3 regions of the Simplicispira sedimenti genome follow, and region 1 is predicted to be linked to each of the others. Evidence: predicted binding sites of a transcription regulator. Region 1 holds the regulator's gene; each other region holds the start of a gene.
What was found. Region 1 encodes LexA, which represses DNA repair genes until DNA is damaged. Its sites were predicted from a motif close to ACTGTATNNNNATACAGT; they were not measured.
Positions count from the first base shown of each region.

Region 2: the regulator LexA is predicted to act here: its motif matches at 4,811-4,828, upstream of MJ602_RS16165 (LexA family protein).
Region 3: the regulator LexA is predicted to act here: its motif matches at 3,797-3,814, upstream of MJ602_RS13965 (DNA topoisomerase IV subunit B).

Region 1 covers NZ_JAKVIJ010000016.1:45,657-55,731, forward strand. Annotated here, with positions in the region: gene MJ602_RS15385 (branched-chain amino acid ABC transporter substrate-binding protein) at 1-447, shown strand, start outside; gene MJ602_RS15390 (D-2-hydroxyacid dehydrogenase family protein) at 550-1,557, opposite strand; gene lexA (transcriptional repressor LexA) at 2,116-2,790, opposite strand; gene MJ602_RS15400 (asparaginase) at 2,861-3,838, shown strand; gene adk (adenylate kinase) at 3,905-4,561, opposite strand; gene kdsB (3-deoxy-manno-octulosonate cytidylyltransferase) at 4,703-5,488, opposite strand; gene MJ602_RS15415 (Trm112 family protein) at 5,485-5,667, opposite strand; gene lpxK (tetraacyldisaccharide 4'-kinase) at 5,695-6,711, opposite strand; gene MJ602_RS15425 (ExbD/TolR family protein) at 6,748-7,179, opposite strand; gene MJ602_RS15430 (MotA/TolQ/ExbB proton channel family protein) at 7,202-7,834, opposite strand; gene xseA (exodeoxyribonuclease VII large subunit) at 8,181-9,488, shown strand; gene MJ602_RS15440 (superoxide dismutase) at 9,621-10,075, shown strand, end outside.
Region 2 covers NZ_JAKVIJ010000019.1:23,003-33,077, forward strand. Annotated here, with positions in the region: gene MJ602_RS16145 (heavy metal response regulator transcription factor) at 1-474, shown strand, start outside; gene MJ602_RS16150 (heavy metal sensor histidine kinase) at 475-1,869, shown strand; gene MJ602_RS16155 (Y-family DNA polymerase) at 2,038-3,402, opposite strand; gene cho (excinuclease Cho) at 3,423-4,316, opposite strand; gene MJ602_RS16165 (LexA family protein) at 4,331-4,774, opposite strand; gene MJ602_RS16170 (SOS response-associated peptidase) at 5,012-5,653, shown strand; gene MJ602_RS16175 (DNA/RNA non-specific endonuclease) at 5,713-6,525, shown strand; gene MJ602_RS16180 (hypothetical protein) at 6,670-6,951, shown strand; gene MJ602_RS16185 (hypothetical protein) at 7,086-7,997, opposite strand; gene MJ602_RS16190 (helix-turn-helix domain-containing protein) at 8,439-8,828, shown strand; gene MJ602_RS16195 (TnsA endonuclease N-terminal domain-containing protein) at 9,141-10,043, shown strand; gene MJ602_RS16200 (hypothetical protein) at 10,034-10,075, shown strand, end outside.
Region 3 covers NZ_JAKVIJ010000013.1:26,189-36,263, forward strand. Annotated here, with positions in the region: gene bamC (outer membrane protein assembly factor BamC) at 1-756, opposite strand, end outside; gene dapA (4-hydroxy-tetrahydrodipicolinate synthase) at 796-1,692, opposite strand; gene MJ602_RS13950 (class I SAM-dependent methyltransferase) at 1,727-2,305, opposite strand; gene MJ602_RS13955 (hypothetical protein) at 2,349-2,498, opposite strand; gene MJ602_RS13960 (MFS transporter) at 2,506-3,723, opposite strand; gene MJ602_RS13965 (DNA topoisomerase IV subunit B) at 3,831-5,807, shown strand; gene parC (DNA topoisomerase IV subunit A) at 5,914-8,265, shown strand; gene MJ602_RS13975 (methyl-accepting chemotaxis protein) at 8,429-10,075, shown strand, end outside.

The DNA of each region.
Region 1 (10,075 bases):
ATGGACCCCCAAGCCGGCCCCATGCTGCGCCAGATGGAGCAACTGGGCATGGCCGACGTCAAGTACTTCGGTGGCGACGGCGTCTGCACCTCTGAAATCGCCAAGCTGGCTGCGGGTGCCAAGACCCTGACCAACGTGATCTGCGCCGAAGGTGGTGCATCGCTGGCCAAGATGCCTGGCGGCGTGGAGTGGAAGAAGCGCTACGATGCCAAGTACCCCGGTCAGTTCCAGGTGTACAGCCCCTACACCTACGACGCGACCATGCTGCTCGTGGACGCCATGAAGCGCGCCAACTCGGTGGACCCCAAGGTCTATACGCCTGAAATCCGCAAGTCCAACTTCAAGGGCGTGACCGCTGCCATCGCCTTCGAAGACAACGGCGAAATGAAGAACCCCGCCATCACCCTGTACAAGTACGTGGATGGCAAGAAGACGCCTCTGAACTGATCTTCAGGCGCCTCCCGCACACCTCTTTGGGTGTGCTTCGCAGAACGGCCTCCCGTGTGGAGGCCGCTTTCTTTGGGGGGGTGGCGAGCTACTGCTCGGTGTTCAGCGGCGTACCTGGAGGGCTCCAGGGTTGACGATATTGGTCGGAGTTCCCTTGATGAAGTTCGCCACGTTGTCGAATGCCGCACCAAAGTACAACTCGTAGTTGTCCTGCTCCACATAGCCGATGTGGGGCGTGCAAATGCAGTTCTCCAGCCGCAGCAGGGCATGGCCTTGCAGGATGGGCTCGCTCTCGAACACATCCACGGCGGCCATTCCGGGGCGGCCTCGGTTGAGAGCGGCGATCAATGCGTCAGGCTCGATGAGTTCGGCGCGCGAGGTGTTGACCAGCAAGGCTGTGGGCTTCATGGACGAAAGCCTTTCCAGGGTGACAATGCCGCGCGTGGCATCACACAGGCGCAAATGCAGTGACACCACGTCGCATTGAGCCAGGAATTCCTCACATTGGGATGCCACCTGGTAACCATCGGTCAGTGCTTTGGCACGCGAAGCCTCGCTGCCCCAGACACGCACGTTCATGCCGAATGCTTTGCCATAGCCCGCAACGATTTGACCAATCTGACCATAGCCCCAAATGCCTAAAGTCTTGCCACGCAGTACGTTGCCAATGCCGAAGTTGGGAGGCATGCCTGCGGCCTTGAGGCCTGATTGTTGCCAGGCCCCATGCTTGAGGTTGGAGATGTACTGCGGCAGGCGCCGCATGGAGGCCATGATGAGCGCCCATGTCAGCTCGGCAGGGGCGACCGGCGAGCCCACACCCTCGGCCACGGCGATGCCACGTTCGGTGCATGCGGCTACATCGATGTGTGAGCCCACGCGTCCGGTTTGGGCGATCAACTTGAGCCGGGGGAGCTTTTCTACCAATTGGCGGGTAATTTGGGTCCGTTCGCGGATCAGCACAATGACATCGGCATCTTTGAGGCGCACCGAAAGCTGCCCCAGTCCCTTGACAGTGTTGGTATAGACCTTGGCCGAGAAGGCGTCGAGACGGGTCGCGCAGTGCAGTTTGCGCACCGCATCCTGATAGTCGTCGAGGATCACGATGTTCATCCCGCCATTGTGCCTTGGGCGCGCCCCTGGCCTATGCAACCATGGGTAAATGCGGCCCGCTGCAAGCAGTTCAGTTCCACCGGGCCGCGCAGTGCTAATGGCGCTGTTCGCAAGCGGCCATGCGCTCCAGCTCTGCACAGACATCGGCCATGCGCCCGGCAATGACCATCCGGCCATTGGCGCTGGTGTGGCAGCGCAGGGGCCGAGAAGGGGGCAGGGCTGCGCCATGACCCGGCATCTGCACCGGCCCCTGCCAGACGCGGGGTGCGCGGGAGGCTACGGGGTTGCGCGGAAGGGGTGGCATCGCACAAGGCCGGGCGTGCGGTGGTGGCAGGGCTGATGCGCGGTTGGGGCGATGAGCATGGCTTTTCCACCAGCGATACAGGCCGAGAAAAGGGCGGGGCAGGACGGACGTTGCCAAGAGAACAATTCCCATGTGAATACTCCAGAGGTCAGGGTTGAACACTGGCAGGATTGCAGGGACAGCACCACCTCAGGGCCGTGGGTCATCAGGGGCCACACGCGCGCCCGCCACCTGGGGCGGTGCAGGATGCAGGCTCACATGAGCATGGTGTTGCGGATCAGGCCGACGGCCAGGCCTTCGATGGCGAAGGGCTCGCCGGGGTGCACCACGATCACGGGGTAGTCGGGGTTTTCGGGCAGCAGTTCGACGCCTTGGGCGGTGCGCCGCAGGCGCTTGACGGTGACGTCATCGCCCAGGCGTGCCACGATGATCTGGCCGTTGCGCGCCTCATGGCAGGCTTTCACGGCGAGCAGGTCGCCATCCATGATGCCAACGTCGCGCATGGACATGCCGCGCACCTTGAGCAGGTAATCCGGCTTGTGCTGGAACAGGCTTTCTTCCACGCAATAGGACTGCTCCACATGTTCCTGGGCGAGAATCGGGGACCCCGCCGCCACACGCCCGACCAGGGGCAGCACCAGTTGGCTGAGGCCCGGGATGGGCAGGTTGTACTGGGTGCCACGTGCCGCGTTGAGGGAGCGAATGGCTTCACCGCGCAGACGGATGCCACGCGAGGTGCCGCTGACCAGCTCGATGACACCTTTGCGGGCCAGGGCCTGCAGGTGCTCTTCGGCTGCATTGGCAGACTTGAAGCCGAGTTCAGTGGCAATTTCGGCGCGCGTGGGCGGGGCACCGGTGCGTGCAATGGCGTTCTGGATCAGGTCCAGAATCTGTTGCTGACGGGCTGTGAGCTTGGGGCTGCTTTGCATGACGGGCTCCCGGTGGGCAAGGGGCTGTTATTTAATACAGTAACTGTATTCTTAACCAGTTTTTCGAGGGATGCAAGTGGAAACAAAAAAAATCGTGGTGCTGGGCACGGGGGGCACGATTGCCGGAAAGGCCGCTGCAGCGGGTGACAACATTGGATATGTGGCCGGGCAGGTAGGGGTGCAGGATCTGCTTGCGGGCGTGCCGGGCCTGGCGCAGGCTGCGCAGGGGCCGCTGGATTTCGAGCAGGTGGCGCAGATCGACAGCAAGAACATGGAGTTTGGCGTGTGGGCTGCGTTGGCGCAGCGCTGCCATGCGCACCTGCAGGACGACAGCGTGCGAGCCGTGGTGATCACGCATGGCACGGACACGTTGGAAGAGACAGCCTGGTTTCTGCACAGCGTGCTCGATGCGCGCAAGCCTGTGCTGCTGACCTGTGCCATGCGGCCCGCGACGGCGATCGCCCCCGATGGGCCGCAGAACCTGCTGGACGCGATGGCTGTGGCGCATGCGCCGGGGGCCAGGGGTGTGCTGGTGGTGTGTGCCGGTGCCGTGCATGGTGCGCGGCAGGTTCAGAAGGTGCATCCGTACCGCGTGGATGCGTTCAGCTCGGGCGAAGGCGGGCCGTTGGGCTGGGTGGAGGAAGGGCGCGTGCGCTTGGCGCAGGATTGGCCTCAAGCGCAGGCGGGATGGGCGCAGGGCGCTCTTGAAAAAGTAGCGTCCGGTGCGTCCTGGCCGCGTGTCGAGATCGTCATGAACTACGCTGGGGCGTGTGGGGCCACGGTCGATGCGCTGGTGCGCGACGGCGTTCAGGGCCTGGTGGTGGCAGCCACGGGCAACGGTACGCTGCACCATGCGCTGCAAGCCGCGCTGGAGCGCGCGCAGCAAGCCGGCGTGGCTGTGCGCGTGACCACGCGCTGCCCCTTGGGTCAGGTGCTGTCCTTGCCCAGGGCCCACGCTGCGCTGCCACTGTCGCCGGGCCTCATTCCGGTCAAGGCCAGGGTGTCCTTGTTGCTGGAACTGCTGGGCGTATCGGCTCCCGCGCTCTGAAAACGACAACGCCCCGCATGCGGGGCGTTGCAGAGGCTGCAGGCCGTGGCCCGCAAGCTTGATCTCTCAGTCTGCCAAGGCAGCGAGGGCGCGCGCGGTGATTTCCTCCACGCTGCCGGTGCCGCTGATCGCGCGGTATTTGGGTGCAGCGGCGGGGTCTTGCTTTGCCCAGCCGGAGTAGTAATCCACCAGGGGGCGCGTCTGGGCGCTGTACACCTCCAGGCGTGTCTTGACGGTTTCTTCCTTGTCGTCGTCGCGCTGGATCAGGGGTTCACCGGTCACGTCATCCTTGTCTGCCACCTTGGGCGGATTGAACTTGACGTGGTAGGTGCGGCCGCTGCCGGGGTGCGAGCGCCGACCACTCATGCGTTCGATGATGGCGTCGAAAGGCACGTCGATTTCCAGCACGTAGTCGAGCTTGACACCCGCTTCCTTCATCGCGTCCGCCTGGGGAATGGTGCGCGGGAAGCCGTCGAACAGAAAGCCATTGGCGCAGTCAGGTTCGGTGATGCGTTCCTTGACCAGGCCGATGATGATGTCGTCGCTCACCAGCGCGCCCGATTCCATGACGGCCTTGGCCTTGAGCCCCAGAGGGGTTCCGGCCTTGACGGCGGCGCGCAGCATGTCTCCGGTGGAGATCTGCGGAATGCCGTATTTCTTGCAGATGAAAGCGGCTTGCGTGCCCTTGCCGGCGCCGGGGGCGCCCAACAGAATCAGTCTCATGGGAATAGTCCTCGAAGTGTGGAAAATCTGTCGGCACTGCGGGCCACGGGACCGCTGCCCCCGGATGCGGTGCTCTTATTAGGGGGGCAAGGATAGCATGGGCCGCTTGTACCCTCACTTACAAACCAGGGCCTGCACCGATCAGGTGCACAGGGCGCGCACGCGGGCCAAGTCTTCGGGCGTGTCCACGCCGGGGCCGGGTGCGGTAGCCGATACATGCACTGCGATGCGGTGGCCGTGCCACAGTGCGCGCAGTTGTTCCAGCGCCTCGATCACCTCGGTGGGGGCCTGCGGCAGTTCGGGAAAACGGCGCAAAAAGCCTGCGCGGTAGCTGTAGATGCCGATATGGCGCAGTGGCGCAAAGCCTGCCAGCGCCGGGTGCTTGGCGTCGCTGCTGCGCCACCAGGGCTGGCCCGCGTGGTCCCGTGCAAACGGAATGGGCGCGCGGCTGAAGTACTGGGCCATGCCGCCGGCATCGCATACCACCTTAACGACGTTCGGATTGGCCAGTTCGTCCACCGCAGCCAGCGGATGTGCGGCCGTTCCCATGCTGGCGTGCGGGTGCGTGTGCAGCAGTTGGGCCACGGCGCCGATGAGCGCCGGGTCGATCAGCGGCTCGTCCCCCTGCACATTGACGACCACATCGTCGCCGTCCAGGCCCAGCAGGGTGCAGGCCTCGGCCAGGCGGTCGCTGCCGCTGGCGTGGTCGGTGCGGGTGAGGATGGCCTCCACCCCGTGCTGGCGGCAAGCGTCAAGGATGCGCGCATCGTCTGCCGCCACCACGGTGCGCTGGGCACCACTGGCTGCGGCGCGCTCGGCCACGCGCACCACCATGGGCAGGCCTGCAATGTCCGCCAGCGGCTTGTCGGGCAGGCGGCTGGACGCCATGCGTGCCGGAATCAGCACGGCAAAGCCGCGGGTGCTCATCGCTCCAGCTCTTCGTCGGTCAGCGGACGGGCCTCGTTTTCCAGCAGGACGGGAATGCCGTCGCGCACCGGGTAGGCCAGGCGGGCGCTGCGCGAGATGAGTTCCTGGCGCTCCCGGTCGTAGGTGAGGGGGCCTTTGGTGACGGGGCAGACCAGCAGTTCGAGCAGTTTGGTGTCCATGGCGGTGCAGTGGGGAAAGACGGGAAATCAGGAGCGCGATGATAGCGAGCCCAGCGCAGCCAGCTTGGCATCCAGGGCCTCGAAAAAGCCGGGAGCAATTTCCACCTGCAGTGGCACTGCCAGTGCGTCCGGATGAAGGCGCCAGAGCTTGGCGGCATCTTTTTCAGTGCAAATCAGTGTGTAGGGCTTATCTGATGGGCGCTGCCAGCTATCATAATCATAGTGATCCGGCAGTGCCAGAGTGCGTTGGGGTTCCAGGCCGGATTGCTGCAGCAGGGCAAAAAAGTCTCCGGGCCGGGCGATGCCCGCCAGTGCGAGCAGTGGCTGAGTCTGCAATTGGTGCAGTGGCACCTGGCTGCCATCGGCACGTACTGCGGTGGGTGCCAGGCTGCGCTGCATGGCGAAGCAGGGTGCGCGGCCGCCTTTCGGGGCGGTGCCTGCGTGCACCACCAGATCCACAGGCCGAGGCCAAGGCTCGCGCAGCGGGCCTGCGGGCAGCAGCCAGCCGTTGCCTACGCCATCGTTGTTGAACACGCAGACCTCGATGTTGCGCGCCAGCGCCAGGTGCTGCAGCCCATCGTCGCACACGATGATGTCGATGTCGGGATGGCTTTGGCGCAGTGCCTGTGCGGCCTCCAGGCGCTGGCTCGCCACGAAGACCGGCACTTTGCATTGGCGGGCAATCAGCAGGGGCTCGTCGCCCGCGGCGCTGGGGGGGCTGTCGGGCAGCACTGCGCGGCAGTCGGTGCTGCTGCGACCGTAGCCGCGCGATACAACCCCAGGCCGCCAGCCACGGGCCTGCAGGTGGCGCACCACAGCCATCACCACCGGCGTTTTGCCCGCGCCGCCCGCCACCACATTGCCCACCACAATGACCGGAACGCCCGGATGACCCGATGGAAGAATGCGCGCCGCATACAAGCCCCGGCGCAGGCGCACAAGCAGCCCCATGAGCAGTGACAGGGGCCAGAGCAGGCAGGCCAGCGCGCCGCGTTGCCGCCACGCGCGTTGCAGCGCGGGGCTGGCGTCGCTGACCTGGTGCATGTGAGGCTGCGGGCTGGCAGCAGTGATGGACGGCGCCTACTTGCCTGCGCCCGCGCGGGCGGAGGACTGGGTGGCAAAGGTGATTTGCGTGAGGCCCACGCGGCGCGCTGCCTCCATCACCGAGATGACCGATTGGTGCGGCGCCAGTGCGTCTGCACTGATGATGACCACCGTACCCTGGCCCGCCTTGGCGGCATCGCGCAGTGCCGCGGCGAGGTGATCCACGCTCTTGCCGTCGATGCCGCTCTTGTTGATGGCATAGCGGCCATCGGCAGCCACGGCCACCACCACTTCCTTGGGGTGGTCGCGTTGTTGCTCGGCGTCGGCCACGGGCAGGGTGAGCTGCAGCTCGGTGAACTTGCTGTAGGTGGTGGTCAGCATCAGAAAGATGAGGATCACCAGCAGCACGTCGATGAAGGGGATCAGGTTGATCTCCGGCTCTTCCTTGGCACGGGGGCGGAAGTTCATGGGGCAGCCTTTGCCGGTACGTTCACTTCTTGTGGCGCAGCAGGTGGCGCACGAACTGCTCGGACGACAGCTCCAGCGTCAGCAGGTAGGCATCCACGCGGCTGCGGAAGTAGCGCCAGAAAATCAGAGCCGGAATGGCCACCATCAGGCCAAATGCGGTGTTGTAGAGCGCCACCGATATGCCGTGCGCCAGCTGCGCCGGATTGCCGCTGCCCATGCCGCCTGTGGCACCGCCCTGGGAGCCGAAGATCTCGATCATGCCCACCACGGTGCCCAGCAGGCCCAGCAGCGGCGCCGCCGATGCGATGGTTGCCAGTGCACTGAGGTACTTTTCAAGCCGGTGCGCAACCACGCGGCCAGCGCCTTCCATGGCGGCGCGCAGGTCGGCCTCGGACGTGCGGGGGTTGCTGTTGAGCGTGCGCAGGCCTGTGGCCAGCACTTCGCCCAGCGCCGAATTCTGTGCCAGCTTGCCCACCACGTCGGGGCCGGGGAGGGATTGCGAGGACACGGAAATCGCTTCATCCAGCAACTTGGGCGGGATGATGCGGGTGGATTTGAGGGAGATGAAACGCTCGAAAATCAGCGCAAGGGCCAGAACCGAGCAGGCGATCAGGGGCCAGATGGGCCAGCCTGCGGCTTGTATGATGGACAGCAATTGTCTTGTCTCCGCACGGGGTGGGCAAAAAGCGATTATGGCCCAGCTTTGTGGCCATCCCTGTGCCACAGGGGGGGCTGCGATTGCATCCGTTTGTATGCGCGCCTCACCCACAGTTTCTGTGGATAACTTTGTGGAGAAGGCCGGTGTCGATGGCCGCACAACGGCGCCACACCGTGGCTGGAACAAAATGCTGGTTTTTTAAGCAGCAAAAAAATCAACAAAATCAATAAGATGCACGAATTTCAATGTGTTGGGGCACGTGGCAATGAGCAAATGCTTACAACCATGACACTTTTGCGCTCTGTGGAATACTGCGGCGCAACAAGCCCGGAAAAGCGCATGGATGCAGGCCATGGGTATTGAAAACCCACTCGCGGCGCCGCGTGTCTGGGAGGTTGGGGCGCTGTGCCGCGCCGTGGCGGACACCCTGCAGGCACGCTTCAACCCTGTGGCCGTGCGCGGCGAGATCACGGGCTTTTCACGCGCTGCCAGCGGGCATTGCTACTTTGCCATCAAGGATGGCCAGGGCCAGATCCGCTGTGCGATGTTCCGTCGGGCCGCCGAGGCGCTGGATTTCGTGCCGCGTGACGGGGAGCTCGTCGAGGTCCAGGGCCGCCTGGGCGTGTACGAGGCGCGCGGTGACCTGCAACTCGTCGTCGAGCAACTGCGCCGCGCAGGGCAGGGCGCCTTGTTCGAGCAGTTTCTGCGGCTCAAGGCCCGGCTGGACGCCGAGGGCCTGTTCGACCCGTCCCGCAAGCGTGCGCTGCCGACCCTGCCCAGGGGGATCGGGCTGGTGACGTCCACCGGTGCGGCGGCTCTGCACGATGTGGTGACCGCCTTGCGCCGCCGCGCCCCCCACCTGCCCGTGGTGCTGGTGCCGGCCCAGGTGCAAGGTGCGCAGGCACCGGCCAGCCTGTGTGCGGCGCTGTCGCGCCTGTACCGCCTGGCGTTGGCGGGCGATGTGGCTATCGATGCCATCCTGCTGGTGCGGGGCGGTGGCTCCATCGAAGACCTGTGGGCTTTCAACGACGAGCAACTGGCGCGCACCATCGTGCAAAGCCCGGTGCCCGTGGTCTGCGGGGTGGGGCACGAAACGGATTTCACCATCGCCGACTTCTGCGCCGACCTGCGCGCGCCCACGCCCACCGCTGCCGCCGAGTTGGTCGCCCAGCCGCGCGCGGTGTGGCTGGGGGCGCTCGATTTACTGGGCGAGCGGCTCCAGGACGGCGTGCAGCGCCAGATCGATCTGCGCGGCCAGCGCCTGGATCACCTGACCCTGCGCCTGGGGCGCCCTTCGGGTCTGGCGGCGCGCGAGCAGCAGCGGCTGTCCGTCCTGCATGGCCGTCTGCGCCACGCGGTGCTATTCAAAATGCAGCGTCTGACCCAATCCCAGCAAGCGGTGGAGGCCCGGTTGCCGCAAGCCATGCAGCGACACCTTGCGGCGCAAGAAGAGCGCCTGGCGCGCTGTGCGCTGCGCTTGGATTTGCTGGCCCCGCAGCGTGTGCTGGAGCGCGGCTACGCCATCCTTTGCGACGCGCAAGGCCACACGGTGACCAGCGTTCAACAAGCCCACACCGACGACACATTGCAGGCCCAGCTTGCCGATGGACGGCTGGAACTGCGGGTGCAGGCGCCGCACCCATCGTCGTGATCCCCACCGCCGACGCGGACAAAGCCCCAGGCCAGCAAAGATCAGGGCTTGTTCCTACAATGGCTTGTTGACCTGAACGCCACCGGCTGGTGCCGGTGCCGCATTCCCCACCACAGAAGAAAGGATCGCTCCATGGAACACACTTTGCCCGCGCTGCCCTACGCCATTGACGCCCTGGCCCCGCACTACAGCAAGGAAACGCTGGAATACCACCACGGCAAGCACCACAACGCCTACGTGGTGAACCTGAACAACCTGCAGAAGGGCACCGAGTTCGAATCGATGTCCCTCGAAGACATCGTCAAGAAGTCCAGCGGCGGCATCTATAACAACGCTGCGCAGATCTGGAATCACACCTTCTTCTGGAACTGCATGACCCCCAACGGTGGCGGTGAACCTACGGGCGCCCTGGCAGCCGCGATCAACGCCAAGTGGGGCAGCTACGCCGCTTTCAAGGAAGCCTTCGTCAAGAGCGCTGTGGGCAACTTCGGCTCCGGCTGGACCTGGCTGGTGAAGAAGGCCGACGGCAGCGTGGACATCGTCAATACCGGTGCCGCTGGCACGCCCCTGACCACCGCCGACAAGGC
Region 2 (10,075 bases), on a different contig from region 1:
TTGCAGATGCCAGCAATGTTTCTCACCGCCAGAGACCAAGTAGAGGACCGGGTGAAGGGTTTGGAACTGGGCGCCGATGACTATCTGGTCAAACCGTTCTCGTTCGCCGAACTGTTGGCGCGCGTGCGAACCATCCTGCGGCGCGGGCGCAGCGGAACGGAGAGCACAACGCTGAGCGTGGCAGACTTGGAACTGGACTTGCTTCGGCGCCGCGTCACCCGCGCCGGCAAACGCATCGACCTGACCGCCAAGGAATTCGGCCTTCTGGAGTTATTGATGCGGCGCAGCGGCGAAGTGTTGCCGCGTTCATTGATTGCCTCGCAGGTGTGGGACATGAATTTCGACAGCGACACCAATGTGATCGAGGTCGCCATGCGCCGCCTGCGCATCAAAATCGACGAAGGACAGGATGTCAAACTGATCAAAACGGTACGTGGCATGGGCTACGTTCTGGAAGCGCCCGAGGAACAGTGAGTGCTACGCCGCTTTTCACTCACCAGCCGCTTGACCGCTTTTTTCACGTCGGTGGCCGCTGCCGTCGTGCTTGGATTGGGCCTGTTGTTCTTGATTGCAACAGATCGGCATTTTCAGGAACTGGACCGTGCTGCACTAAGAGACAAGAAGCTCCTGATCGAGAGCATTCTGGCCCATGCCAATTCTTCAGAGGACGCCAAGTGGCGACTGGAAGATGCCTTGAGCCATCACCATGGTCTCTATGCTGTAGTGAACGACTCCCAAGGAAACACACTTTTCCAATCGGCAGGTTTCCATTTACCCGAACGCTCACACTCGGGACATCCATCTCCGGACGGCTACTCTCTCCAAGCATGGAAGAGTGGTCAAAGCGAATTTCACGCGATTCATTTTCAGGCTCGCACGAGGAGCGCACCGGCAACAGATCTCGATGTCTTTGTTGCCATCGATATTGAGCACCACAAGCAGTTTCTATCGGATTTGCGGCGAAACCTTGCGATCTATGCTGCCATTGCAACGCTGATCAGTGGCTTGCTGGGCTGGCTGGCCGCTCATCAAGGCATGGCGCCACTGCGCGCGATGAAGACACGGGCTGCCACGGTCACCGGGCAGCGGCTAGAAGGACGTATGCCCGTTGAATCCGTCCCTGTCGAAATGGCGGATCTGGCGCGAGAACTCAACCATATGCTGGATCGGCTGCAAGAAGACTTCCAGCGCCTCTCGGATTTTTCATCTGATCTGGCGCATGAACTGCGCACGCCGATCAGCAATCTTCTCACGCAGACCCAGGTGACTCTGTCTGCCAAAAGAGACGCAGATACCTACCGCGACACACTCGCGTCCAATGCGGAGGAGTTACAGCGCTTGGCCCGAATGGTGGCCGACATGTTGTTTCTCGCCAAGACGGAGCGCGGGGTGGATCTGCCTCACAAGGAGCGGTTTTCCGCTGCGGCCGAGGTGCAGGCACTTTTAGAGTTCTATGAAGCAGTCGCCGAGGAAAAAGGAATCGATTTGCGTGCGCATGGCGATGGTGACATTCAGGGTGATCGACTGATGTTCCGCCGCGCGGTAAGTAATTTGCTCTCCAATGCGATACGACATACACCCGACGAGGGAGATGTTCAAATTTACGTTTCGAGAGATGAAGACGCGATCAAAGTGATTGTTGAAAATACAGGCAAAGAGATTGAACCCAAGGATCTCTCTCGATTGTTCGACCGCTTCTATCGTGCCGATCCTTCCAGAACACATCCTGGGTCAGATGGCGCAGGTTTAGGACTCTCCATTACCAAAGCCATCGTCGAAGCACATGGGGGGACTGTATCGGCTCACTCCTCTCAGGGGAGAACGCGCTTCACGTTGGTATTCCCATTCCCGCGACCTCTGGACGTTTGAACGCATCGATCAGCTTTTCCTGGTTTGCTTGAGGCTTCACGGAACTGCAGCTATCGAACTTTGCGTACGGCCGCTATATCGCCGATATTGGTCAGTCGTGATGCGAGCATGACCGGCTGCAACCGCTGCAAAAGCGTCTCTCGCAACCAAAACTCCACCCTCACGCAATCACCCTGTCTGCCCCCGTTCAGCAGTAGAAGGCATCGGAGGCGAAGTGACAGACACATCCCCCACCTCCAGCATGTCGTCCCAACGTGTCGTGTAGGCCGGTGACCTGCGCTCCTGCCGCATCGCCCAACTAGCACGCTCTCCCGGCACCTGCACTCCGGCGCTGGCGAGTTTCACCGTCCCGCGTCCATAGCGCTGGTTGAGTTCATCGACCACCCCCATCAGCCGCTCACGGGACGCTTCCTGCTGATCCAGGGGTTCCAACTCAAGTTCCCCTTGCCGCAAGCGTGCGCTGTGCAAATCCAGCAGCATGACGCCGGCCTTGATGAAGGCATAGCCTGGCCGGTAGATCTGGCGCAGCCCGGTCAATGTCGCATGGACGATGGGAACCGTGTCACTGGTGGCCCTCAGCAGCGGCACGGTGATGGATCTCGCGTACTGCGGCCCTTTGCGGAACGGACTGGTATGAATGAACACCAATACATGGGCCGTGTGGCTTGCCTGCCTGCGCAGCTTCTGCGCTGCCATGCTGGCAAACGTGCTGACGGCCTGCTCCAGGTCCGGGAGCGAACTGACGGGTTGTCCAAACGACCGGGTGCAGGCGATCTCCTTCTTGGGTGGCGGTTGATCATCCAAGTCAATGCAGGGCATTCCTTGCAGCTCTCGCACCGTGCGCTCCAGCACCACGGACCAGCGCCTGCGCACAGTGGCAAGATCAAGGCGTGCCAGGTCCAGCACGGTCTCGATGCCAGCCTCCTTGAGCTGGGCTGCAATTTTGCGCCCCACGCCCCAGACTTCAGCCACGTCCGTGGCTTGCAATACCGCATCGCGCTCTGCGGGGTGCAGTTGGGCGAGGTTGCAGACCTGGGCCAGTTCTGCAGGGTAGGAACCTGGTTTGCGTTCGGCCGTCTTGGCCACATGGTTGGCCAGCTTGGCCAGGGTCTTGGTCGGTGCAATGCCGATCCCGCAGGGTATGCCCACCCACTGCAGCACCCGGGCACGGATGGCATGGGCTCGCTCTGTCAGGTCGCCCCGGATGCCACTGAGGTCCACAAAGCTCTCATCGATGGAGTACACCTCCTGCCGGTGGCCCAGCCCTGCCACCAGGCTGGCCATGCGGTCGCTCATGTCCCCGTACAACGCAAAGTTGGCCGATAGGGCCACCAGGCCCGCCTCGTGTTCCAGGTGCCGAATCTCGTGCCAGGGGTGTCCCATGCGCACCCCCAGGGCTTTGGCTTCGTTCGATCGGGCAATGGCGCAGCCGTCGTTATTGCTCAGAACGATGACGGGCCGGTGCTGCAGATCAGGCCGGAACACCCGTTCACAGCTGACGTAGAAGTTGTTGCCATCGACCAGCGCGTACATGGCAGCGTCCTGCCCTGAGGTCACAGCAGAATGATCTCGGAGCATCCGCTGAGCAGCGGCTTGCACAGGATCTTGTAGCCGTCGGCGTCGAATCCTGCCTCCACGCAATCCAGTGCCGATGCTTCTTCGGGTTTGCTCACGCTGCCCAGGTAGCACCAGTGGCGCAGCACATGGATCTGGACATCGTTGGGATGGGGTGGCGGTGCCGATTCGCTGCGCTCGGGGGTAAAGCGCTCGACCAGACCGATCGTGCCCGGATACGGCCAGGTGGCGATCTGCAGGTCTAGCAGCGCGGTGAAGAGGCGCTGGCGGTGTGCGTCCGGCGATTCGTCTCCCCGGCAGACCCCGGCGCACTGGTGCAGCATGGCCCTGAAGCACGGCTTGCCGGGCGGGAGCTTTTCCAGGCCGAGTGCGCCGTAGCAGAGCTTGTGCTGGTCCGCGAGCTTGCGCAGTCCTTCCTGGGCCGCCCGGTGGCTGTTGAACAGGCCGTACAGGCCGGATTCGGTGGCGAACTGGATGTCCTTGGCATACACCACCTCGGGCCGGTCACCGTGCATGCGCAGCGCACACAGCTGGCGACTGCGGCGCAGCTTCTGGTTGAACAGCGGGTGCAGTGCCTTGATCAGTTTCGCCTCCAGCAGCAGGGCCCCGATCTCTCCCGCCGTGCGGATATGGCTGATGCGCCGGGTCTGGCGCAGCATGCGCGCTTCGTCGGGTGTGCGCAGGTGGGCCAGCAAACGGCTGCGCAGGTTGATGCTCTTGCCGATGTACAGCGGCAGATCACCTTCCTCGCCATGGAAGGTGTACACCCCGGGCGCTGCAGGCATGTCTGCAAGGGCTGCGCGCAGGTGCTCGGGGTATTCGTAATACCTTGCTTCATCGAACTCAGGGCGGCGGCGTGCGGGAATGTGCATGGCAAAGCTTCGTTTCAGGTCTTGAACTGCTTGACGCTGGCCAGCACCACACCCCACACCTCGATGGTCTGGCCTTCCTGGGGAATGATGTCCTCGAAGGCCGGATTGGCCGCCTGTAGCTTGAGCCTGCCGCCGCGCAGCCACAGCTTCTTGCAGGTATAGGCCCCATCGACCACGGCCACGACGATCAGTCCATGGCGCGGCTTGATGGCCCGGTCCACCAAGATCACGTCGCCATGAAAAATCCCCTCGTCGCGCATCGAGTCGCCCCGCACCCGCAGTGTGTAGGTCGCCTGGGGATGGCGCACGATGTGCTTGAGCACGTCGATGCGCTCCCCCTGAAAATCCTCGGCCGGAGACGGAAACCCTGCATGCACGCTGGTGTCGATCTCCAGCGCGGAGAGACCGGGGACATAGGGCTCAGGGGCTGGGCAGGGAGAATCGAGAACCGGAAGCATGGGGTGGCGTGCCGGAAACGGCGGATAAACATGAATACTGTGATTAAATACAGTATATTCCCGCCTGCCGCACACTGGCAATTCCCGGGCTTGCCACTCTGGCTATGCTCTGCCTATTGCTTGAGCGCCGTGCTGCAGGCCAGCATTGGCGTGGCCTGCAGGACTTATCCAGACGACTATCCACAGGTTTGACCCCAAGGATTGGGGACAAGGACACACCCCACAAAGCGAAAGAGCATGTGCAGCCACTACCAGGGTCTTCAGCGTCCTGAAGCCTACCGCGCGGTCTTCAAGGCCGAGCCTCCTGCCGTACTGGGTAAAGAGGATATGTGGCCTTGCTACCAGGGCAGCTTCATCCGTCGGCACCCGCATGCCGATGTGGGCGATGAGGCGGTACCGCCCCATGAGGCCCTGATCGGGCAGTACGGCCTGGTGCCGCACTGGGCCAGCGATCTCAAGCTGGGTCGCCACACCTACAACGCCCGCTCAGAGACCGTGGCCACCAAGCCCAGCTTCCGGGATGCCTGGCGCCAGGCACGTCACTGCATCATCCCGGCCATGGCCATCTACGAGCCGGACTGGCGCACCGGCAAGGCCGTCCCCACCCGCATCAGCCGCGCCGATGGCCAGCCCATGGGCATCGCGGGGCTCTGGGATCGGTGGAAGTCCCCCCGAGGTGAGGTCGTGCATAGCTTCACCATGCTGACCATCAATGCCGACCAGCATCCGCTGATGAATCTGTTCCACAAGCCCACCGACGAGAAGCGCATGGTGGTGGTCCTGGAGCCCGAGCAGTTCGACGACTGGCTGCAGGCTCCCGCGAGCCGCAGCATGGAGTTCCTTCGGCCTTTCCCGGCCGATGGCTTGCGGGTGGGGTAGAGACCCATCTGGCGAATCTGTTCTGTACGGCGTACTCCCGCCGTGCATTCCCAACAGCAATGAACCAAGCGTTTGAAGTGAAACTGTCTTCCACCTGGTCGCGCCTGCTGCGCGTGACCGCGATCCTTGCACTCGCAACAGCCAATGCCGCCCAGGCCCGTGTCTCGGTGCTGGAAGCCATCGATAGCACCTCGGGACACCCAACGAGCTTTGCGCAGTGCCCTCAGTTCTTTGCCAACGGCCAACCGCCTGTAGTGGCGCCACTACCCAAGCAGCGGCAGCTGTGCTACGAAGCGTTTGCCATCCTGCACAGCGGCGAAACCAAGACGCCCGTCTATGTGGCACAGCGCTTGAACCGGCGCAGCATTGAGGACGCTGATGAAAGGCGTGCAACCAGGTTCTTTGCCGATGCCCGGCTGCCCAGGGGCGAGCGCGCAGAACTGGAGGACTACAAGCGCTCGGGGTACTCCCGAGGGCATATGGCACCAGCGGGAGACATGCCGACGCCGACAGCCATGGCCCAGAGCTTCAGCCTAGCCAACATGGTGCCGCAGGACATCCAGCACAACGGTGGCGCCTGGGCAAGGATAGAGCAGGACACACGGCACTACGTGCGAAGAGCCAAAGGGGATGTGTTCGTCATCACCGGGCCGGTGTTCACGACAGAAAGTCCTCGCATCGGGGACAACGGGGTCAGGGTTCCGACCTACCTGTTCAAGCTGGTGTACGACCAGTACGACAACCGGGCGTGGGCGCATTGGCAGGAGAACAGGGAGGGGGAGCGGGTCGGGAGGCCGATCAGCTATCAGGAACTGGTGAAGCGGACTGGGGTGGAGTTCTTGCCGGGACTTGCGGTTTCACAACGGAATTGATGGGCGTTTTGCACATCTGGTGAGTAACGCCCACAATTGAGCGACCAACCTGTTCCAACCACAGCAGCTCCGAATGAAGCAGCAGTGTTCTGGATGTGACTGATCCCACGACACTGCCAGAACAGTGTCAATCAAAGGTGCAGCATGACCGAGCCGCCAACTGACCAGCTTTCGCTCGAATTTCATTTGCAAGACACCACTTCAGGTATCACACGCTTGACGTTGCGGGCGCTTGCCAGAGAACTGAAGCTCAGTGAAAGGCAAGTTGTGCTCTTGGCTCTTGCCAGGCTGGCAAATGAGAAGCTGCCCGCCTATTTGCCGGATGACGGACCGCTCACTATGGCACAGATCCACGCCATTCAGTCCGACGCCGACGCGCACATGCCAATAGGACGTGTTCTGCGGCGCATCGCCCTGTTCTCATGAGCCGCCCCGTGGGTACAGGGCACAACCTGCGCCTGATCCTAGTTGCGCTGCGGTTTTATTGCACCCGGATTGAATGGTCGATGCAGACATTTATCACCGCACTGGTTGTCGCATTGGGTCAGCGTAGGACGCACTCAGCTGAAAACGGAATTATTCAAGGCGGACTGAGTAGATTCGCTGCGCTTGGCTCCTGCCCAAACTCGGCCTGCGGTGAGCCCATATGTCTGCAGGCGCACGTGGTAGTGCTCTCGGGCCCTCACAAGGGTGTCGAAGACATCTGCGGACCAATCGAAATGCCCTACTACATTGACTTGGCCGATCAGCTCGCCTAGTTCATTTTCGTCAAGTTCGACGAACAGGAGTGCCTCTAGAGCGGCTAGATAAATCATCTCAGATTCGATAAGGCGGGCAGTTCGCACCGGCTGCTTGGCCCACGCCAGCGCATGAAGTGCCAAGCAGGAACTCGCCAAGTCGATGCACCAGGCGTTCATTCGGTCGCCCTGAAGAAACTGGCTATCTCCCGCAACTGACAGCAATGTCTGATGCACTTGGGAGGGCGCCAAGTCACGTTGATCAGCAAACGCGCAAAACACAGGAAGTGGCGTCTTGTTCAGCAAGATGGGAAATGCGCTAGGTGTAAATCGTTCAAGAACCCTCCTGACCTCAGCACCTTCCTCTTCGCTCACTTGTGACAGGTGAAGAGACAAGTCTGAAGAGAGCGTCGGAAAGATCCATCCAGACCGCACGTTCCACCGATCGTGCAGCAACTGCATGATGCGTTCAGCGCCAATTTCCTTTAACGTTTCACTCTGGACGGCACCATTTCTGCACATCAAGCCGGAAATCTCCAATGCATCCAAATGCAGATGCAGAGCACTGGCAGGCATGTATTCAGCTGCTCGTACCCGCAAAGCCATCTCAGGGTTCTGACTTGCCGTGGGACTCAATAGAGCATGCGCGAGTCCCTGGGAAATCAGCTCACGATAAAAATGCCCATCATCACGGAATCCTGCTACGCGATCGAATCCCTTTTTCGTGGCCCACAAGTCAAGGCAGTCCACCGCTGAAGGCCGTGGCCTCGGCGGCGAATCTGAAAACCAACTCGACCAAGTTCGTGCATCTACACCACGGACTCCATACCCCTTAGGTACGCGCGCCATTACCTGCGCGGCTTGAGGCGAGTTAGCCACATGCTCGCGCCCGAGGAGTTGGTGCTTGAAATGGTTAACTCCTGCAGCCAAGCGCAGTTGTGATGTGGTTGGACTTGTCTCGGCAGCCATAGATGAACCACATTTTCACTGGTAACCAGATCAAAGGTGAGGGCAGCCGCATCAGGCTTGGCGCTGCATCACAAACCTGAGATGCAAATACCACGGTCTTTTTTTCATCGAAATTGCTGTCGACTATTACGTGGCTCACGGGTATTTTCACTGGTTGTTTTGACGGCCGCTTTCTCACCAAACAATCCAACAGAAACAGCCTGCCTCATGTTCATTGGATCTACAGAAAACAGTTTCGGAGCGCTACTTTTTAAGCTGCGCGAAAGGGCCTTTTTGAGCCAGCGGAAACTGTCGGTGGTAGTTGGGCTGCCGGCTTCGGTGATCAGTGAAATCGAAAACGGTCGACGCCCGCCACCACCAGAAAGGTACGTACACAGTATAGGACGGGCTCTCAAGGCGTCAGCAAGCGAACAAACCGCCTTATCTGACCTAGCAGCCCTAGAGCGGCAGTCGCTGGGGCTAAGGATTGGCAAGGCGACGCCAACGCATGTGGCTGCATTGCTCAGGGACATCGCCAGTATCAGCCACCAGCTTTCACCCGAACAGGCAACAACTATCAGGGCCCAGCTCCTGGAAGGAGGCTTAGCGATGAAATAAGAAACGGCAGGACCCCTTTTCAGAAGCCCCGCCGTCCGGGTGCTCAGACCGAAGTCTTCGCGGTTCGCAACGCTAGATTAACCGATCTGATCTCCGGGTGGTGGATTTTGTTCGCGCCTACCAGGCGAACAACCATAAGGTCAGATCCATGCAAAAAATCACCAATCGCCGTGAGGCATTGACGCGTCTGTGCAATGCCTCCCGAGGCGTACCAAATCTGCACATTGAGCCCGTCAACGTCGTAACCAGGCCTCCGCACGCGACACCGGCACTACAGCTCTGTCTCAACCTCGCCGAACTGGAGGTGAGGCAATGAGGACCGAAAAGCGCTTCACGCCCAAAGTCCTCGAACGCTTTCAGAGAGAAGGCCGAGGTACCGGTACTTACACAGACTACGTCCCCTGGCACAGAGTTTCGCGCGGCGATCCTTCCAGCAAGGGACGCTCCCACCTCATCGTCTGGATGGATCGACAGCGGGAGCTTCTGTCTGACCAGGAATGGGGGGGCTTGAACTTCGCTGGCCTGGTTCCAGGCTTGATCGATCTTGCTGAGCAGTTTCCGATCAGCCAGGACTCCGCCTCGCATGATCTCTCTCGGTGGCAAATCGGCTGTGGCGTTACGCAATTCCCCGGAACATTAGAGATCGCCGGGAATCTGGGTATCAAGCACCCTGCGCTGAAAGACGGCGACGAAACCCATGTATGGAACAGCACAACAGATTTGCTGCTCGTCATACGCAATCAAAGCGGCAGTCTGATGCTGCTTGCTGTTTCGTGCAAACCGACCAGCAATCTCACAAAACGGGCCAAAGAGTTGCTCCGCCTGGAGAAAGCCTATTGGAATCTCCGGGGCGTGGAGTGGCTGCTCATTACGCCAGAACAGTACGAAAAGAGTGTTGGTCTTACCCTGCGCCGAAGCTCACCTTGGGGATTTGATGAGCCAGCAAAAGTTACAGAAATCCAGCTGGCTTGCAGAGTGGTGCGCTCGGCACCCTGGCATGCCTTCTCTGACATCGTCCAGCACCTGACTGACCTCTTAGGAGGAGAAACGCACCGCCATCAAGCGCAGCGGGCACTTTGGCAGTCAATCTGGCGCGGTTTGCTCCCAGTAGATTTGCGACGCGGCTGGAGGCCTCACCACCCCCTGAGCTTGATTTCGCAGAAAGAGTTCGTGTCTTTCAACCCAATCCTGGCGCGGAGGTCGGCATGCATCTGATGCACAACCAAGCGTTCAAGCTGACTACCGAA
Region 3 (10,075 bases), on a different contig from region 1:
CACGCCGCCCACATTGCCAACGCGGGAAGACGACGCACGTGCTGCCGGTGTAGCCGCCACGGCCTTGGCCTGCTCCTGGCTGACGCCGAGCTTGACCAGCAGACGGCGCAGGAATTCGGCTTCCAGCTCGGGGTCGGCCGCACGGGGCTGCCACACGGTGGTTTCCTTGGTGCTGGTGTTGAACACCTCCTGCATGCCCCGGTGGCTGACGTAAATCTCGGTGCCGCCCTGGGCGTTGCGCTCCAGGCGGGTGCGGAACTTGTCACGCTCGCCGGTGGAGTAGAGCGAATCGAGCACCCTGCCCAGGGTATTGCGGATGAAGTCCTGCGGAATCTTGGCGCGGTTCTCGGCCCAGTCGGTTTCCATGATGCCGATGTTGGACTGATCCAGCGCCAGGGTGAAGCCGTTTTCCAGCCAGAACTCGCGCACCGGGTCCCAAAGTTGATCGGCCGGGCGGTTGACCACCAGCCAGCGCTGGTTGCCGTTGCGCTCGATGCGCACGTCACCCAGGGAGGACAGTGCGGTTTGCGCCCCCGACGGCTGCGCCGCCTGGTTGGCTTGCATGGCGTTGGCCGAGACCACGCCACCGGGCACGGTGTAGCGCGTGTCACGTGACAGCGTCTTGAGATCGGGCGGCACTTCGAGCGTGGAGCCCTTGGAGGCGCTCTTGTAGTCGATCTTGTCGCCTTCCAGCACCGAGCAGGCGCCCAGGGCGATGGTCAGGCCGAGCAGGCCCAGTCGTGCGGAGTTGTTCACGCGGCTAATCCTCTTGAAACGCTGAACGCAGCGGATGAATTACAGCAGGCCGGCGGCGCGCAGCGCGCCCTCGACGACGGCTTCGTTGCCTTGGCTCAAGGGCGTCATGGGCAGGCGCAGTGTGCCGCCGCACAGGCCCATGCGGGCCATGGCCCACTTCACGGGAATGGGGTTGGCCTCGACGAACAAGTGCTTGTGCACGGGCATGAGGCGGAACTGGATTTCCATGGCGCGCTTGATGTCACCGGCGATGGCGGCCATGCACAGTTCGTGCATCAGGCGCGGGGCCACGTTGGCCGTCACGCTGATGTTGCCCTGACCGCCGCACAGCATCAGTGCCACGGCGGTCGGGTCGTCGCCCGAATACACGGCAAAGCCCTTGGGCACATCGCGGATCAGCCACTGTGCACGCTCGATGTTGCCCGTGGCTTCCTTGATGCCGATGATGCCGGGCACCTGCGCCAGGCGCAGCACGGTGTCGTGCAGCATATCGGCCACCGAGCGGCCGGGCACGTTGTACAGCACGATGGGCAGGTCGCCCGTGGCTTCGGCAATCGCCTTGAAGTGCTGGTACTGGCCCTCTTGCGTGGGCTTGTTGTAGTAGGGCACCACCTGCAACTGGCTGTCTGCGCCGACCTTCTTGGCGAACTTGGCCAGCTCGATCGCCTCGGCCGTCGAATTGGCGCCGCAGCCGGCCATGATGGGCACGCGCTTGGCGGCCTGCTCCACAGCCACGCGAATGATCTCGCAGTGCTCCTCCACGTTCACCGTGGGCGATTCGCCCGTGGTGCCCACCACTCCGATGCAGTCGGTGCCTTCAGCGATGTGCCAGTCGATCAGTTTGCGCAACGTGGGGTAGTCCACGCTGCCGTCTGCATGCATGGGCGTGACGAGGGCGACGATGCTGCCGGTAAGGGGGGCGGTGGGAGAGGTCATGTCCGCAGTGTTGAACGGTAAAAGAGCATTCTAACTAGGAGAGTGCACGCAGTGGATGGCGTGCCGGCGACGGCCCGTCCGTCGGCACGCGCACGCCGGCGATGCGCTGCACGAAGCGCGCGGGGTCGTCGAGGAAGCCGTCCTCGTAGGCCACCACGCGCAGGCCGGCGCAGGCGCCGAGCAACTCGCCCGGGCGCAGCAGGAAATTGGGCCGCGCGGGCCGGCCCACGGTCTCGTTGCCCTGGGCAAAGGTTTCGTAGAGCAGCACGCCGCCCGGCGCCACGCACTGCACGATGGCGGGTAGCAGGGGGCGCCAGAGGTAGTGGGTTACCACCACGGCGCCAAATGTGCGGCCCGCCAGGGGCCAGGGGCCGTTCTCGATGTCGGCTTCGATGGCTTCGCCGGCCTGGGCCGCCGCCTGCACGGCCAGCGGGTCGCGGTCGATGCCCGTCACGGGATGGCCCAGTGCCTGGAACCAGCGCAGGTGCCGGCCTGCGCCGCAGGCCACGTCGAGCACCGGCGCACCGGACGGCACCAGGTGCGACCAGCGGCGCACCCATTCGGAAGGGGCGTCCGGGCCTCGCGCGGGGAAGGGGGTTGCTATAAAATTCATAGCTTTTTGCGCTTGATGAATAAGCGCTGGAGGCCGATTTTGTCTAAAAACAGGCCCACACCTGGTCTGCCAGCATGAGCATGAAGCCGGGGTCGCGGTAGAGCAGGAGCACCGCCAGCAGCGCGAGCAGCACCAGCGCCCAGCCCAGCCAGCGGCGCCAGGGGCGGAGGGTGGGGGGCGTGGTGGAGTCCATGGCCGGATCAGGCAGGTTGGGGGGCCGTGCGCTGCAGCGGCTGCTCGCGCACGGGCAGGTTGACCAGGCAGGCCAGCACGCCCAGGCCGATGGAGATGTACCAGACGATGTCGTAGCTGCCGGTGCGGTCGTACAGCACGCCGCCCAGCCACACGCCCATGAAGCTGCCGATCTGGTGGCTGAAGAACACCAGGCCGCCGAGCATGGACAGGTGCTGCACGCCGAAAATCTGCGCGATGGTGGCGTTGGTGGGCGGCACGGTGGAGAGCCACAGCATGCCCATCACGGCCGAGAACACGTACACCGACATCGGCGAGATCGGCACCAGCAGGAAGACCACGATGACCACCGAGCGCGCCATATAGATGAAGGCCAGGATGAAGCGGCGCGGCATGCGCTGGCCCAGCGAGCCCGCGATGTAGGTGCCGAACACGTTGAACAGCCCGATCAGCGCCAGCGAGAAGCTCGCCACCTGGGGCGAGAGGCCCAGGTCCTTGATGTAGCTGGGCATGTGCACCGCAATGAACACCACCTGGAAGCCGCAGACGAAGTAGCCCACCGTCAGCAGCCCAAAGCTGGGCGTGCGCACGGCCTCGGCCAGCGCCTGGCCCACGGTCTGGCTGCGCTGCGCGGGTGCTGCGCCCCGGAAGCCCGGCTCGCGCAGGCCCAGCGCCAGCGGGACGATCAGCAGCACCAGGAGCGACAGCGCCAGCAGCGCGTCCTGCCAGCCCAGGCTGGAGATCAGGAAACCCTCGACCGGCACCATGAGGAACTGGCCGAACGAGCCCGCCGCGGCCGCCACGCCCATGGCCCAGGAGCGTTTTTCCGGGGCGATCTGGCGCCCCAGCACGCCGTAGATCACGGCGTAGGTGGTGCCCGCCTGCGCCGCGCCGATGAGCAGGCCGGTGGTCAGGGCGAACAGCAGCGTGGTGGGTGACAGTGCCATGCCCACCAGCCCCAGCCCGTAGAGGATGGCGCCGACGACGAGCACGCGGAAGGCGCCGAAGCGGTCCGCCGCCATGCCCGCGAACACGCCCACCAGGCCCCAGGCAATGTTCTGGATGGCGAGCGCCAGCGCGAACGACTCGCGCGTCCAGCCCATGGCCTGGGTGATGGGTTGCAGCCACAGGCCGAAGCCGTGGCGTATGCCCATGGACAGGGTCACGATGGCGGCACCGCAGGCCAGCACCTGGAACATGGAAAGCTTGGGAGGGCTCAAGGACATTCCCGCAATGTAACGGGATGCGGCGTTTTCTGCCGGTACAGCGTTCGCCGGTACAGCGCGGCACCCTGGCATGACTGTGATTTCATACAGCACTACAATCCGCGCCCATGGCAGTCAAACCCACTTCCGCATCCGAATACTCCGAAGGCTCGATCCGCGTGCTCAAGGGCCTGGAGCCCGTCAAGCAGCGCCCGGGCATGTACACCCGCACCGACAACCCCCTGCACATCATCCAGGAGGTGCTGGACAACGCCGCCGACGAGGCCTTGGCCGGTTTCGGCAAGAAGATCAAGGTCACGCTGCATGCCGACGGCTCGGTCAGCGTGGAGGACGACGGCCGGGGCATTCCCTTCGGCCTGCACCCTGAGGAAAAGGCGCCGGTGATCGAACTGGTGTTCACCCGCCTGCACGCGGGCGGCAAGTTCGACAAGGGCAAGGGCGGTGCCTACAGCTTCTCGGGCGGCCTGCACGGCGTGGGCGTGAGCGTGACCAACGCGTTGGCCACCCGTCTGGAGGCCACCAGCCACCGCGAAGGCCAGGCCGCGCGCCTGGTGTTTGCGGGCGGCGATGTGGTCGAGCCCCTGGTGGCGCGCCCGCTGGAGGCGGGCGAGCGCAAGCAGGGCACTACGGTGCGCGTGTGGCCCGACGCCAAATACTTTGAATCGAGCAACCTGCCGCTGGGCGAACTCACGCACCTGCTGCGCAGCAAGGCCGTGCTGATGCCCGGCGTGTCGGTGACCCTGGCCAACGAGAAAACCCGCGAAACGCAGACCTGGCAGTACAAGGGCGGCCTGCGCGACTACCTGGCCCAGACGCTGAGCGCCGACCCGGTGATTCCGCTGTTCGAATGCGAAGGCTTTGCCGATGCAGGGCACGACAGCTTTGCCGAAGGCGAGGGCGCGGCCTGCTGCGTGGCCTTCACCGAAGAAGGCGCGCCGGTGCGCGAGAGCTACGTCAACCTCATCCCCACCAGCGCCGGTGGCACGCACGACAGCGGCCTGCGCGATGGGCTGTTCCAGGCCGTCAAGAGCTTCATCGAACTGCACAGCCTGCTGCCCAAGGGCGTCAAGCTCCTGCCCGAGGACGTATTTGCGCGCGCCAGCTATGTGCTCTCGGCCAAGGTGCTGGACCCGCAGTTCCAGGGCCAGATCAAGGAACGCCTGAACTCGCGCGACGCCGTGCGCCTGGTCTCCAGCTTTGTGCGCCCGGCCATGGAACTGTGGCTCAACCAGCATGTGGACTACGGCAAAAAGCTGGCCGAACTGGCCATCAAGGCGGCGCAGACGCGCCAGAAGGCCGGCCAGAAGGTGGAAAAGCGCAAGGGCTCGGGCGTGGCCGTGCTGCCGGGCAAGCTCACCGATTGCGAAAGCCGCGACCTCGCGCACAACGAGCTGTTTCTGGTCGAGGGCGACTCGGCCGGCGGCAGCGCCAAGATGGGCCGCGACAAGGAATGCCAGGCCGTGCTGCCGCTGCGCGGCAAGGTCCTCAACACCTGGGAGGTCGAGCGCGACCTGCTGTTCAAGAACAACGAGGTGCACGACATTGCCGTGGCCATCGGCGTCGATCCGCACGGCCCCAATGACACCCCCGACCTGTCGGGCCTGCGCTACGGCAAGATCTGCATCCTCAGCGATGCCGACGTGGATGGCGCGCACATCCAGGTGCTGCTGCTCACGCTGTTCTTCCGCCACTTCCCCAAGCTCATCGAGGCCGGCCACATCTATGTGGCGCGCCCGCCGCTGTTCCGCGTGGATGTGCCCGCGCGCGGCAAGAAGCCCGCGGCCAAGATGTACGCGCTGGACGAGGGCGAGCTCACCGCCATCCTCGACAAATGCGCCAAGGACGGCGTGCCGCCCGAGAAATGCCCGATCAGCCGCTTCAAGGGCCTGGGCGAAATGAACGCCGAGCAACTCTGGGACACCACCCTCAACCCCGACACCCGGCGCCTGCTGCCCGTGCAACTGGGCGACCTGGACTTTGCCGCCACCGAAGGCCTCATCACCAAGCTCATGGGCAAGGGCGAAGCCGCCGCGCGCCGTGAGCTGATGGAGCTGCATGGGGATGCGGTAGAGGTGGATGTGTAGTGTTTTTGGCCTCCAAGGCAATATATTCAAGCGTCAGCAGCTATTAAAAACATAGCGTTTCGGGTGCCTTCAAAGGTATCAGCCCCGTTGCGCAGGAACCCTCCGCATGAGCGACCAACCCATCCTCGACCTCCAACCCTCCGCAGCCGACGGCGAGCCTGGGCTTGCCAGCTACGCCCAACGCGCCTACCTGGAGTACGCGCTGTCCGTCGTCAAGGGCCGTGCGCTGCCCGATGTGTGCGACGGCCTCAAGCCCGTGCAGCGGCGCATTCTGTACGCCATGGACCGCATGGGCCTTGGCTACAGCGGCCCCAGCCGCAACGTGGCGGCCAAGCCGGTCAAGAGCGCCAGGGTGGTGGGCGATGTGCTGGGCCGTTTTCACCCGCACGGCGACCAGTCGGCCTACGACGCGCTGGTGCGCCTGGCGCAGGACTTTTCGCAGCGCTACCCGCTGATCGACGGCCAGGGCAACTTCGGCAGCCGCGACGGCGATGGCGCGGCGGCCATGCGCTACACCGAGGCACGGCTCTCGCGCATCAGCACCCTGCTGCTCGATGAGATCGACATGGGCACGGTGGACTTTGTGCCCAACTACGACGGCAGCACGCAGGAGCCGCGCCAGCTGCCTGCGCGCCTGCCGTTTGCGCTGCTCAATGGCGCCAGCGGCATTGCCGTGGGCCTGGCCACCGAAATCCCGAGCCACAACCTGCGTGAAGTGGCCGACGCCTGCGTGGCTCTGGTGAAAAACGCCAAGCTCACGGACGACGAGCTGTTCGCCCTGGTGCCCGGACCAGACTACCCCGGCGGCGGCCAGATCATCAGCCAGGCGGCCGACATCCAGGACGCCTACCGCAGCGGCCGCGGCAGCCTCAAGGTGCGTGCGCGCTGGAAGATCGAAGACCTGGCGCGTGGCCAGTGGCAGATGGTGGTGACCGAGCTGCCGCCCGGTGTGTCGGCGCAAAAGGTGCTGGAAGAGATCGAGGACATCACCAACCCCAAGGTCAAGGCCGGCAAGAAGGCGCTCACGCAGGATCAGACGCAGCTCAAGGCCAGCATGCTGGCCGTGCTCGACGGCGTGCGCGACGAGTCGAGCAAGGACGCGCCGGTGCGCATCGTCTTCGAGCCCAAGACCGGCAAGCTGCCGCAGCAGGAGCTGATCACCGCGCTGCTGGCGCACACCAGCCTGGAGACTTCGGCGCCCATCAACCTGACCATGGTGGGCATCGACGGCAAGCCGGTGCAGAAGTCGCTGCGCCAGATGCTGGAGGAGTGGATCGCCTTCCGCCAGACCACCATCACCCGCCGCACGCAGCACCGCCTGGACAAGGTGCTGGATCGCATCCACATCCTCGAAGGGCGGCAGATGGTGCTGCTCAACATCGATGAGGTGATTGCCATCATCCGTGCCGCCGAAGACCCCAAGGCGGCGCTGATCGCGCGCTTTGCACTGAGCGACCGGCAGGCCGAGGACATTCTGGAAATCCGCCTGCGCCAACTCGCCCGCCTGGAGGCCATCAAGATCGAGCAGGAGCTCAAGGAGCTGCGCGAGGAGCAGGGCAAGCTCGAAGACATTCTGGCCAACCCGGCCTCGCTGCGCCGTCTGATGGTGCGCGAGATCGAGGCAGACGCCAAGCAGTTTGGCGATGCGCGTCGCACCCTCATCCAGGCCGAGAAGAAGGCCGTGGCCGAAGTGAAGGTGGTCGATGAGCCGGTTACCGTGATCGTTTCGCAAAAAGGCTGGGTGCGCGCACGCACCGGCCATGGCCACGAGGCGGCGAGCTTTGCCTTCAAGGCGGGCGACGGCCTGTACGGCACCTTTGAATGCCGCACGGTGGACCATTTGCTCGTGTTCGGCAGCAACGGTCGCATCTATTCGGTGCCGGTGGCGCAACTGCCCGGCGCGCGTGGCGACGGGCAGCCCGTCACCACGCTGATCGAACTGGAGCCCGGCAGCAGCATTGCGCACTACTTTGCCGGCCCGGCCACAGCGCAGCTGCTGTTGTCCAGCTCGGGCGGCTACGGCTTTCTGGCCACCGTGGAGCACATGCTGTCGCGCCAGCGCGGCGGCAAGGCCTTCATCAGCCTGGGCGAGGGCGACACCGTGTGCGCACCCTCGCATGTGGCGCACAGCAGCGCCAGCCAGCCGTTGGCGCCCGCCACGCATGTGGTCTGTGCCTCGGTGGGGGGGCGCATCCTGAGCTTTGACATCGGCGAACTCAAGACGCTGGAGAAGGGCGGCCGCGGCCTCATGCTCATCGACCTGGAAGACAAGGACCGCCTGGCCGGCGCAGCCGCCTACACGCGCAGCATCCGCATCGAAGGCGTGGGCCGGGGCGGCAAGCTGCGCGAGGAGCAGCTCGAAATCCGCAGCCTGAACAACGCCCGTGCAGCGCGTGGGCGCAAGGGCAAGGCGGCGGATCTGGGCTTCAAGCCGTCGGCCATTACCCGGGTGGAGTGAGGCGGCAAGGCCGTCCGCGCACCTCGGGCACCATGGCCCAGCGTGGCACTCGGGCGTTCGGGCGTTTGGGTGGGGCTGGAATTGCCGCTTGATCGGCGTACACTTGGTCACAAAAATACGCCAGACATCGATTTGGTGTAGCCAAGCCCCACCGGAGAAATACATGACCAACAACCTGCGCATGGGCCACAAACTGTGGCTTGCCGTTCTCGCCATCATCGTCCTGCTGGTGTCGGTGGTGGGTTTTGCGGGCTACCGCTCGTCCAAATCCCAGGCGCAGGCCGACGCCGTGACCCGCGAACTGGCCACGCGGGTGGAGTCGGCGCTCAAGTGGCAGGGCCTGACCGAAACCAATGCCGCCCGCACCCAGGCCATGATCGTGAGCAGCGACCCGGCCGTCGAGGGTGAGTTCAAGGAGGTGATTGCCGCCACTTCGGCGCAGATCAGCCAGGTGCAAAAAGCGCTGGAGGCTATGAACCTCACCGAGGCCGACAAGGCCCAGATGGCCAAGATCGCCGCCGCACGCAGCGCGATGCTGGAACTGCGCAAGCAGGCCACCCAAATGAAGGGGGAGGGCCGCAACGACGAAGCCATTGCGCTGGTCAAGCAGTCCTACAACCCGGCGGTGGCGACCTACCTGCAGTCCTTGCGCGATTTTGTGGATCTGCAGCAAAAGTACGCGGCGCAGCGCCAGTCCGAGCTGGGCTCGGATCGCATGCGCACCGTGCAACTGGCCGGCGTGATGGTGGCCCTGGTGCTGGCGGGCATCGGCCTGGGGGCCTACTTCCTGATCCGCAGCATCCAGCAGCCGCTGGCACAGGCGCAGACGCTGGCCCAGCGCATCGCTGCGGGCGACCTCAGTTCGCAGGAAGCCGTGGTGCGGGGCGACGAATTTGGCGACCTGCTGCGCGCCCTGAATTCCATGAGCGAAAGCCTGGGTCGCATGGTGTACCAGGTGCGCCAAAGCACCGACAGCATTGCCACTGCCAGCTCCGAAATCGCCCAGGGCAACCACGACTTGTCGGCCCGTACCGAACAGACGTCGAGCAACCTGCAGGAAACGGCGGCCGCCATGGAGCAGTTCACCAGCACCATCCAGCAAAGCGCCCAAAGTGCCCAGCAGGCCAGCAGCCTGGCCAATGGAGCGGCCAGCGTGGCACGCAAGGGGGGCGATGTGGTCTCGCAGGTGGTCTCCACCATGGAGGAAATCCAGCGCAGCAGCAGCAAGATTGCCGACATCATTGGCGTGATCGACGGCATTGCCTTCCAGACCAACATCCTGGCCTTGAATGCCGCCGTGGAGGCCGCCCGTGCGGGCGAGCAGGGCCGCGGCTTTGCCGTGGTGGCCAGCGAGGTGCGCAGCCTGGCCGGGCGCAGTGCCGAGGCGGCCAAGGAGATCAAGCAGCTCATCGGTGTGTCGGTCGAGAAGGTCGAGGCCGGTTCCGGCCTGGTGCAGCAGGCCGGCAGCACCATGCAGGACATTGTGCAATCCGTGCAGCGCGTGACCGACATGATTGGCGAAATCACCGCTGCCTCGACCGAGCAAAGCGCTGGCATCGCCCAGGTGAACCAGGCCGTGGGAAATCTGGACCAGATGACGCAGCAGAACGCCGCACTGGTCGAAGAAAGCACCGCCGCCGCCCAAAGCCTGCGCGAGCAAGCAGAACAACTGGCGCAGGCGGTGTCGCAGTTCAAGGTCAGTGGTGCTGCGGCCGATGCCATGGTCGCGCCGCGCAGACATGCCCCTGCACCGACTCCCGCGCCTGCGCCTGCCAAGCCGGTGGCGGCGCCGGCAGCACGCCCGCTGCAG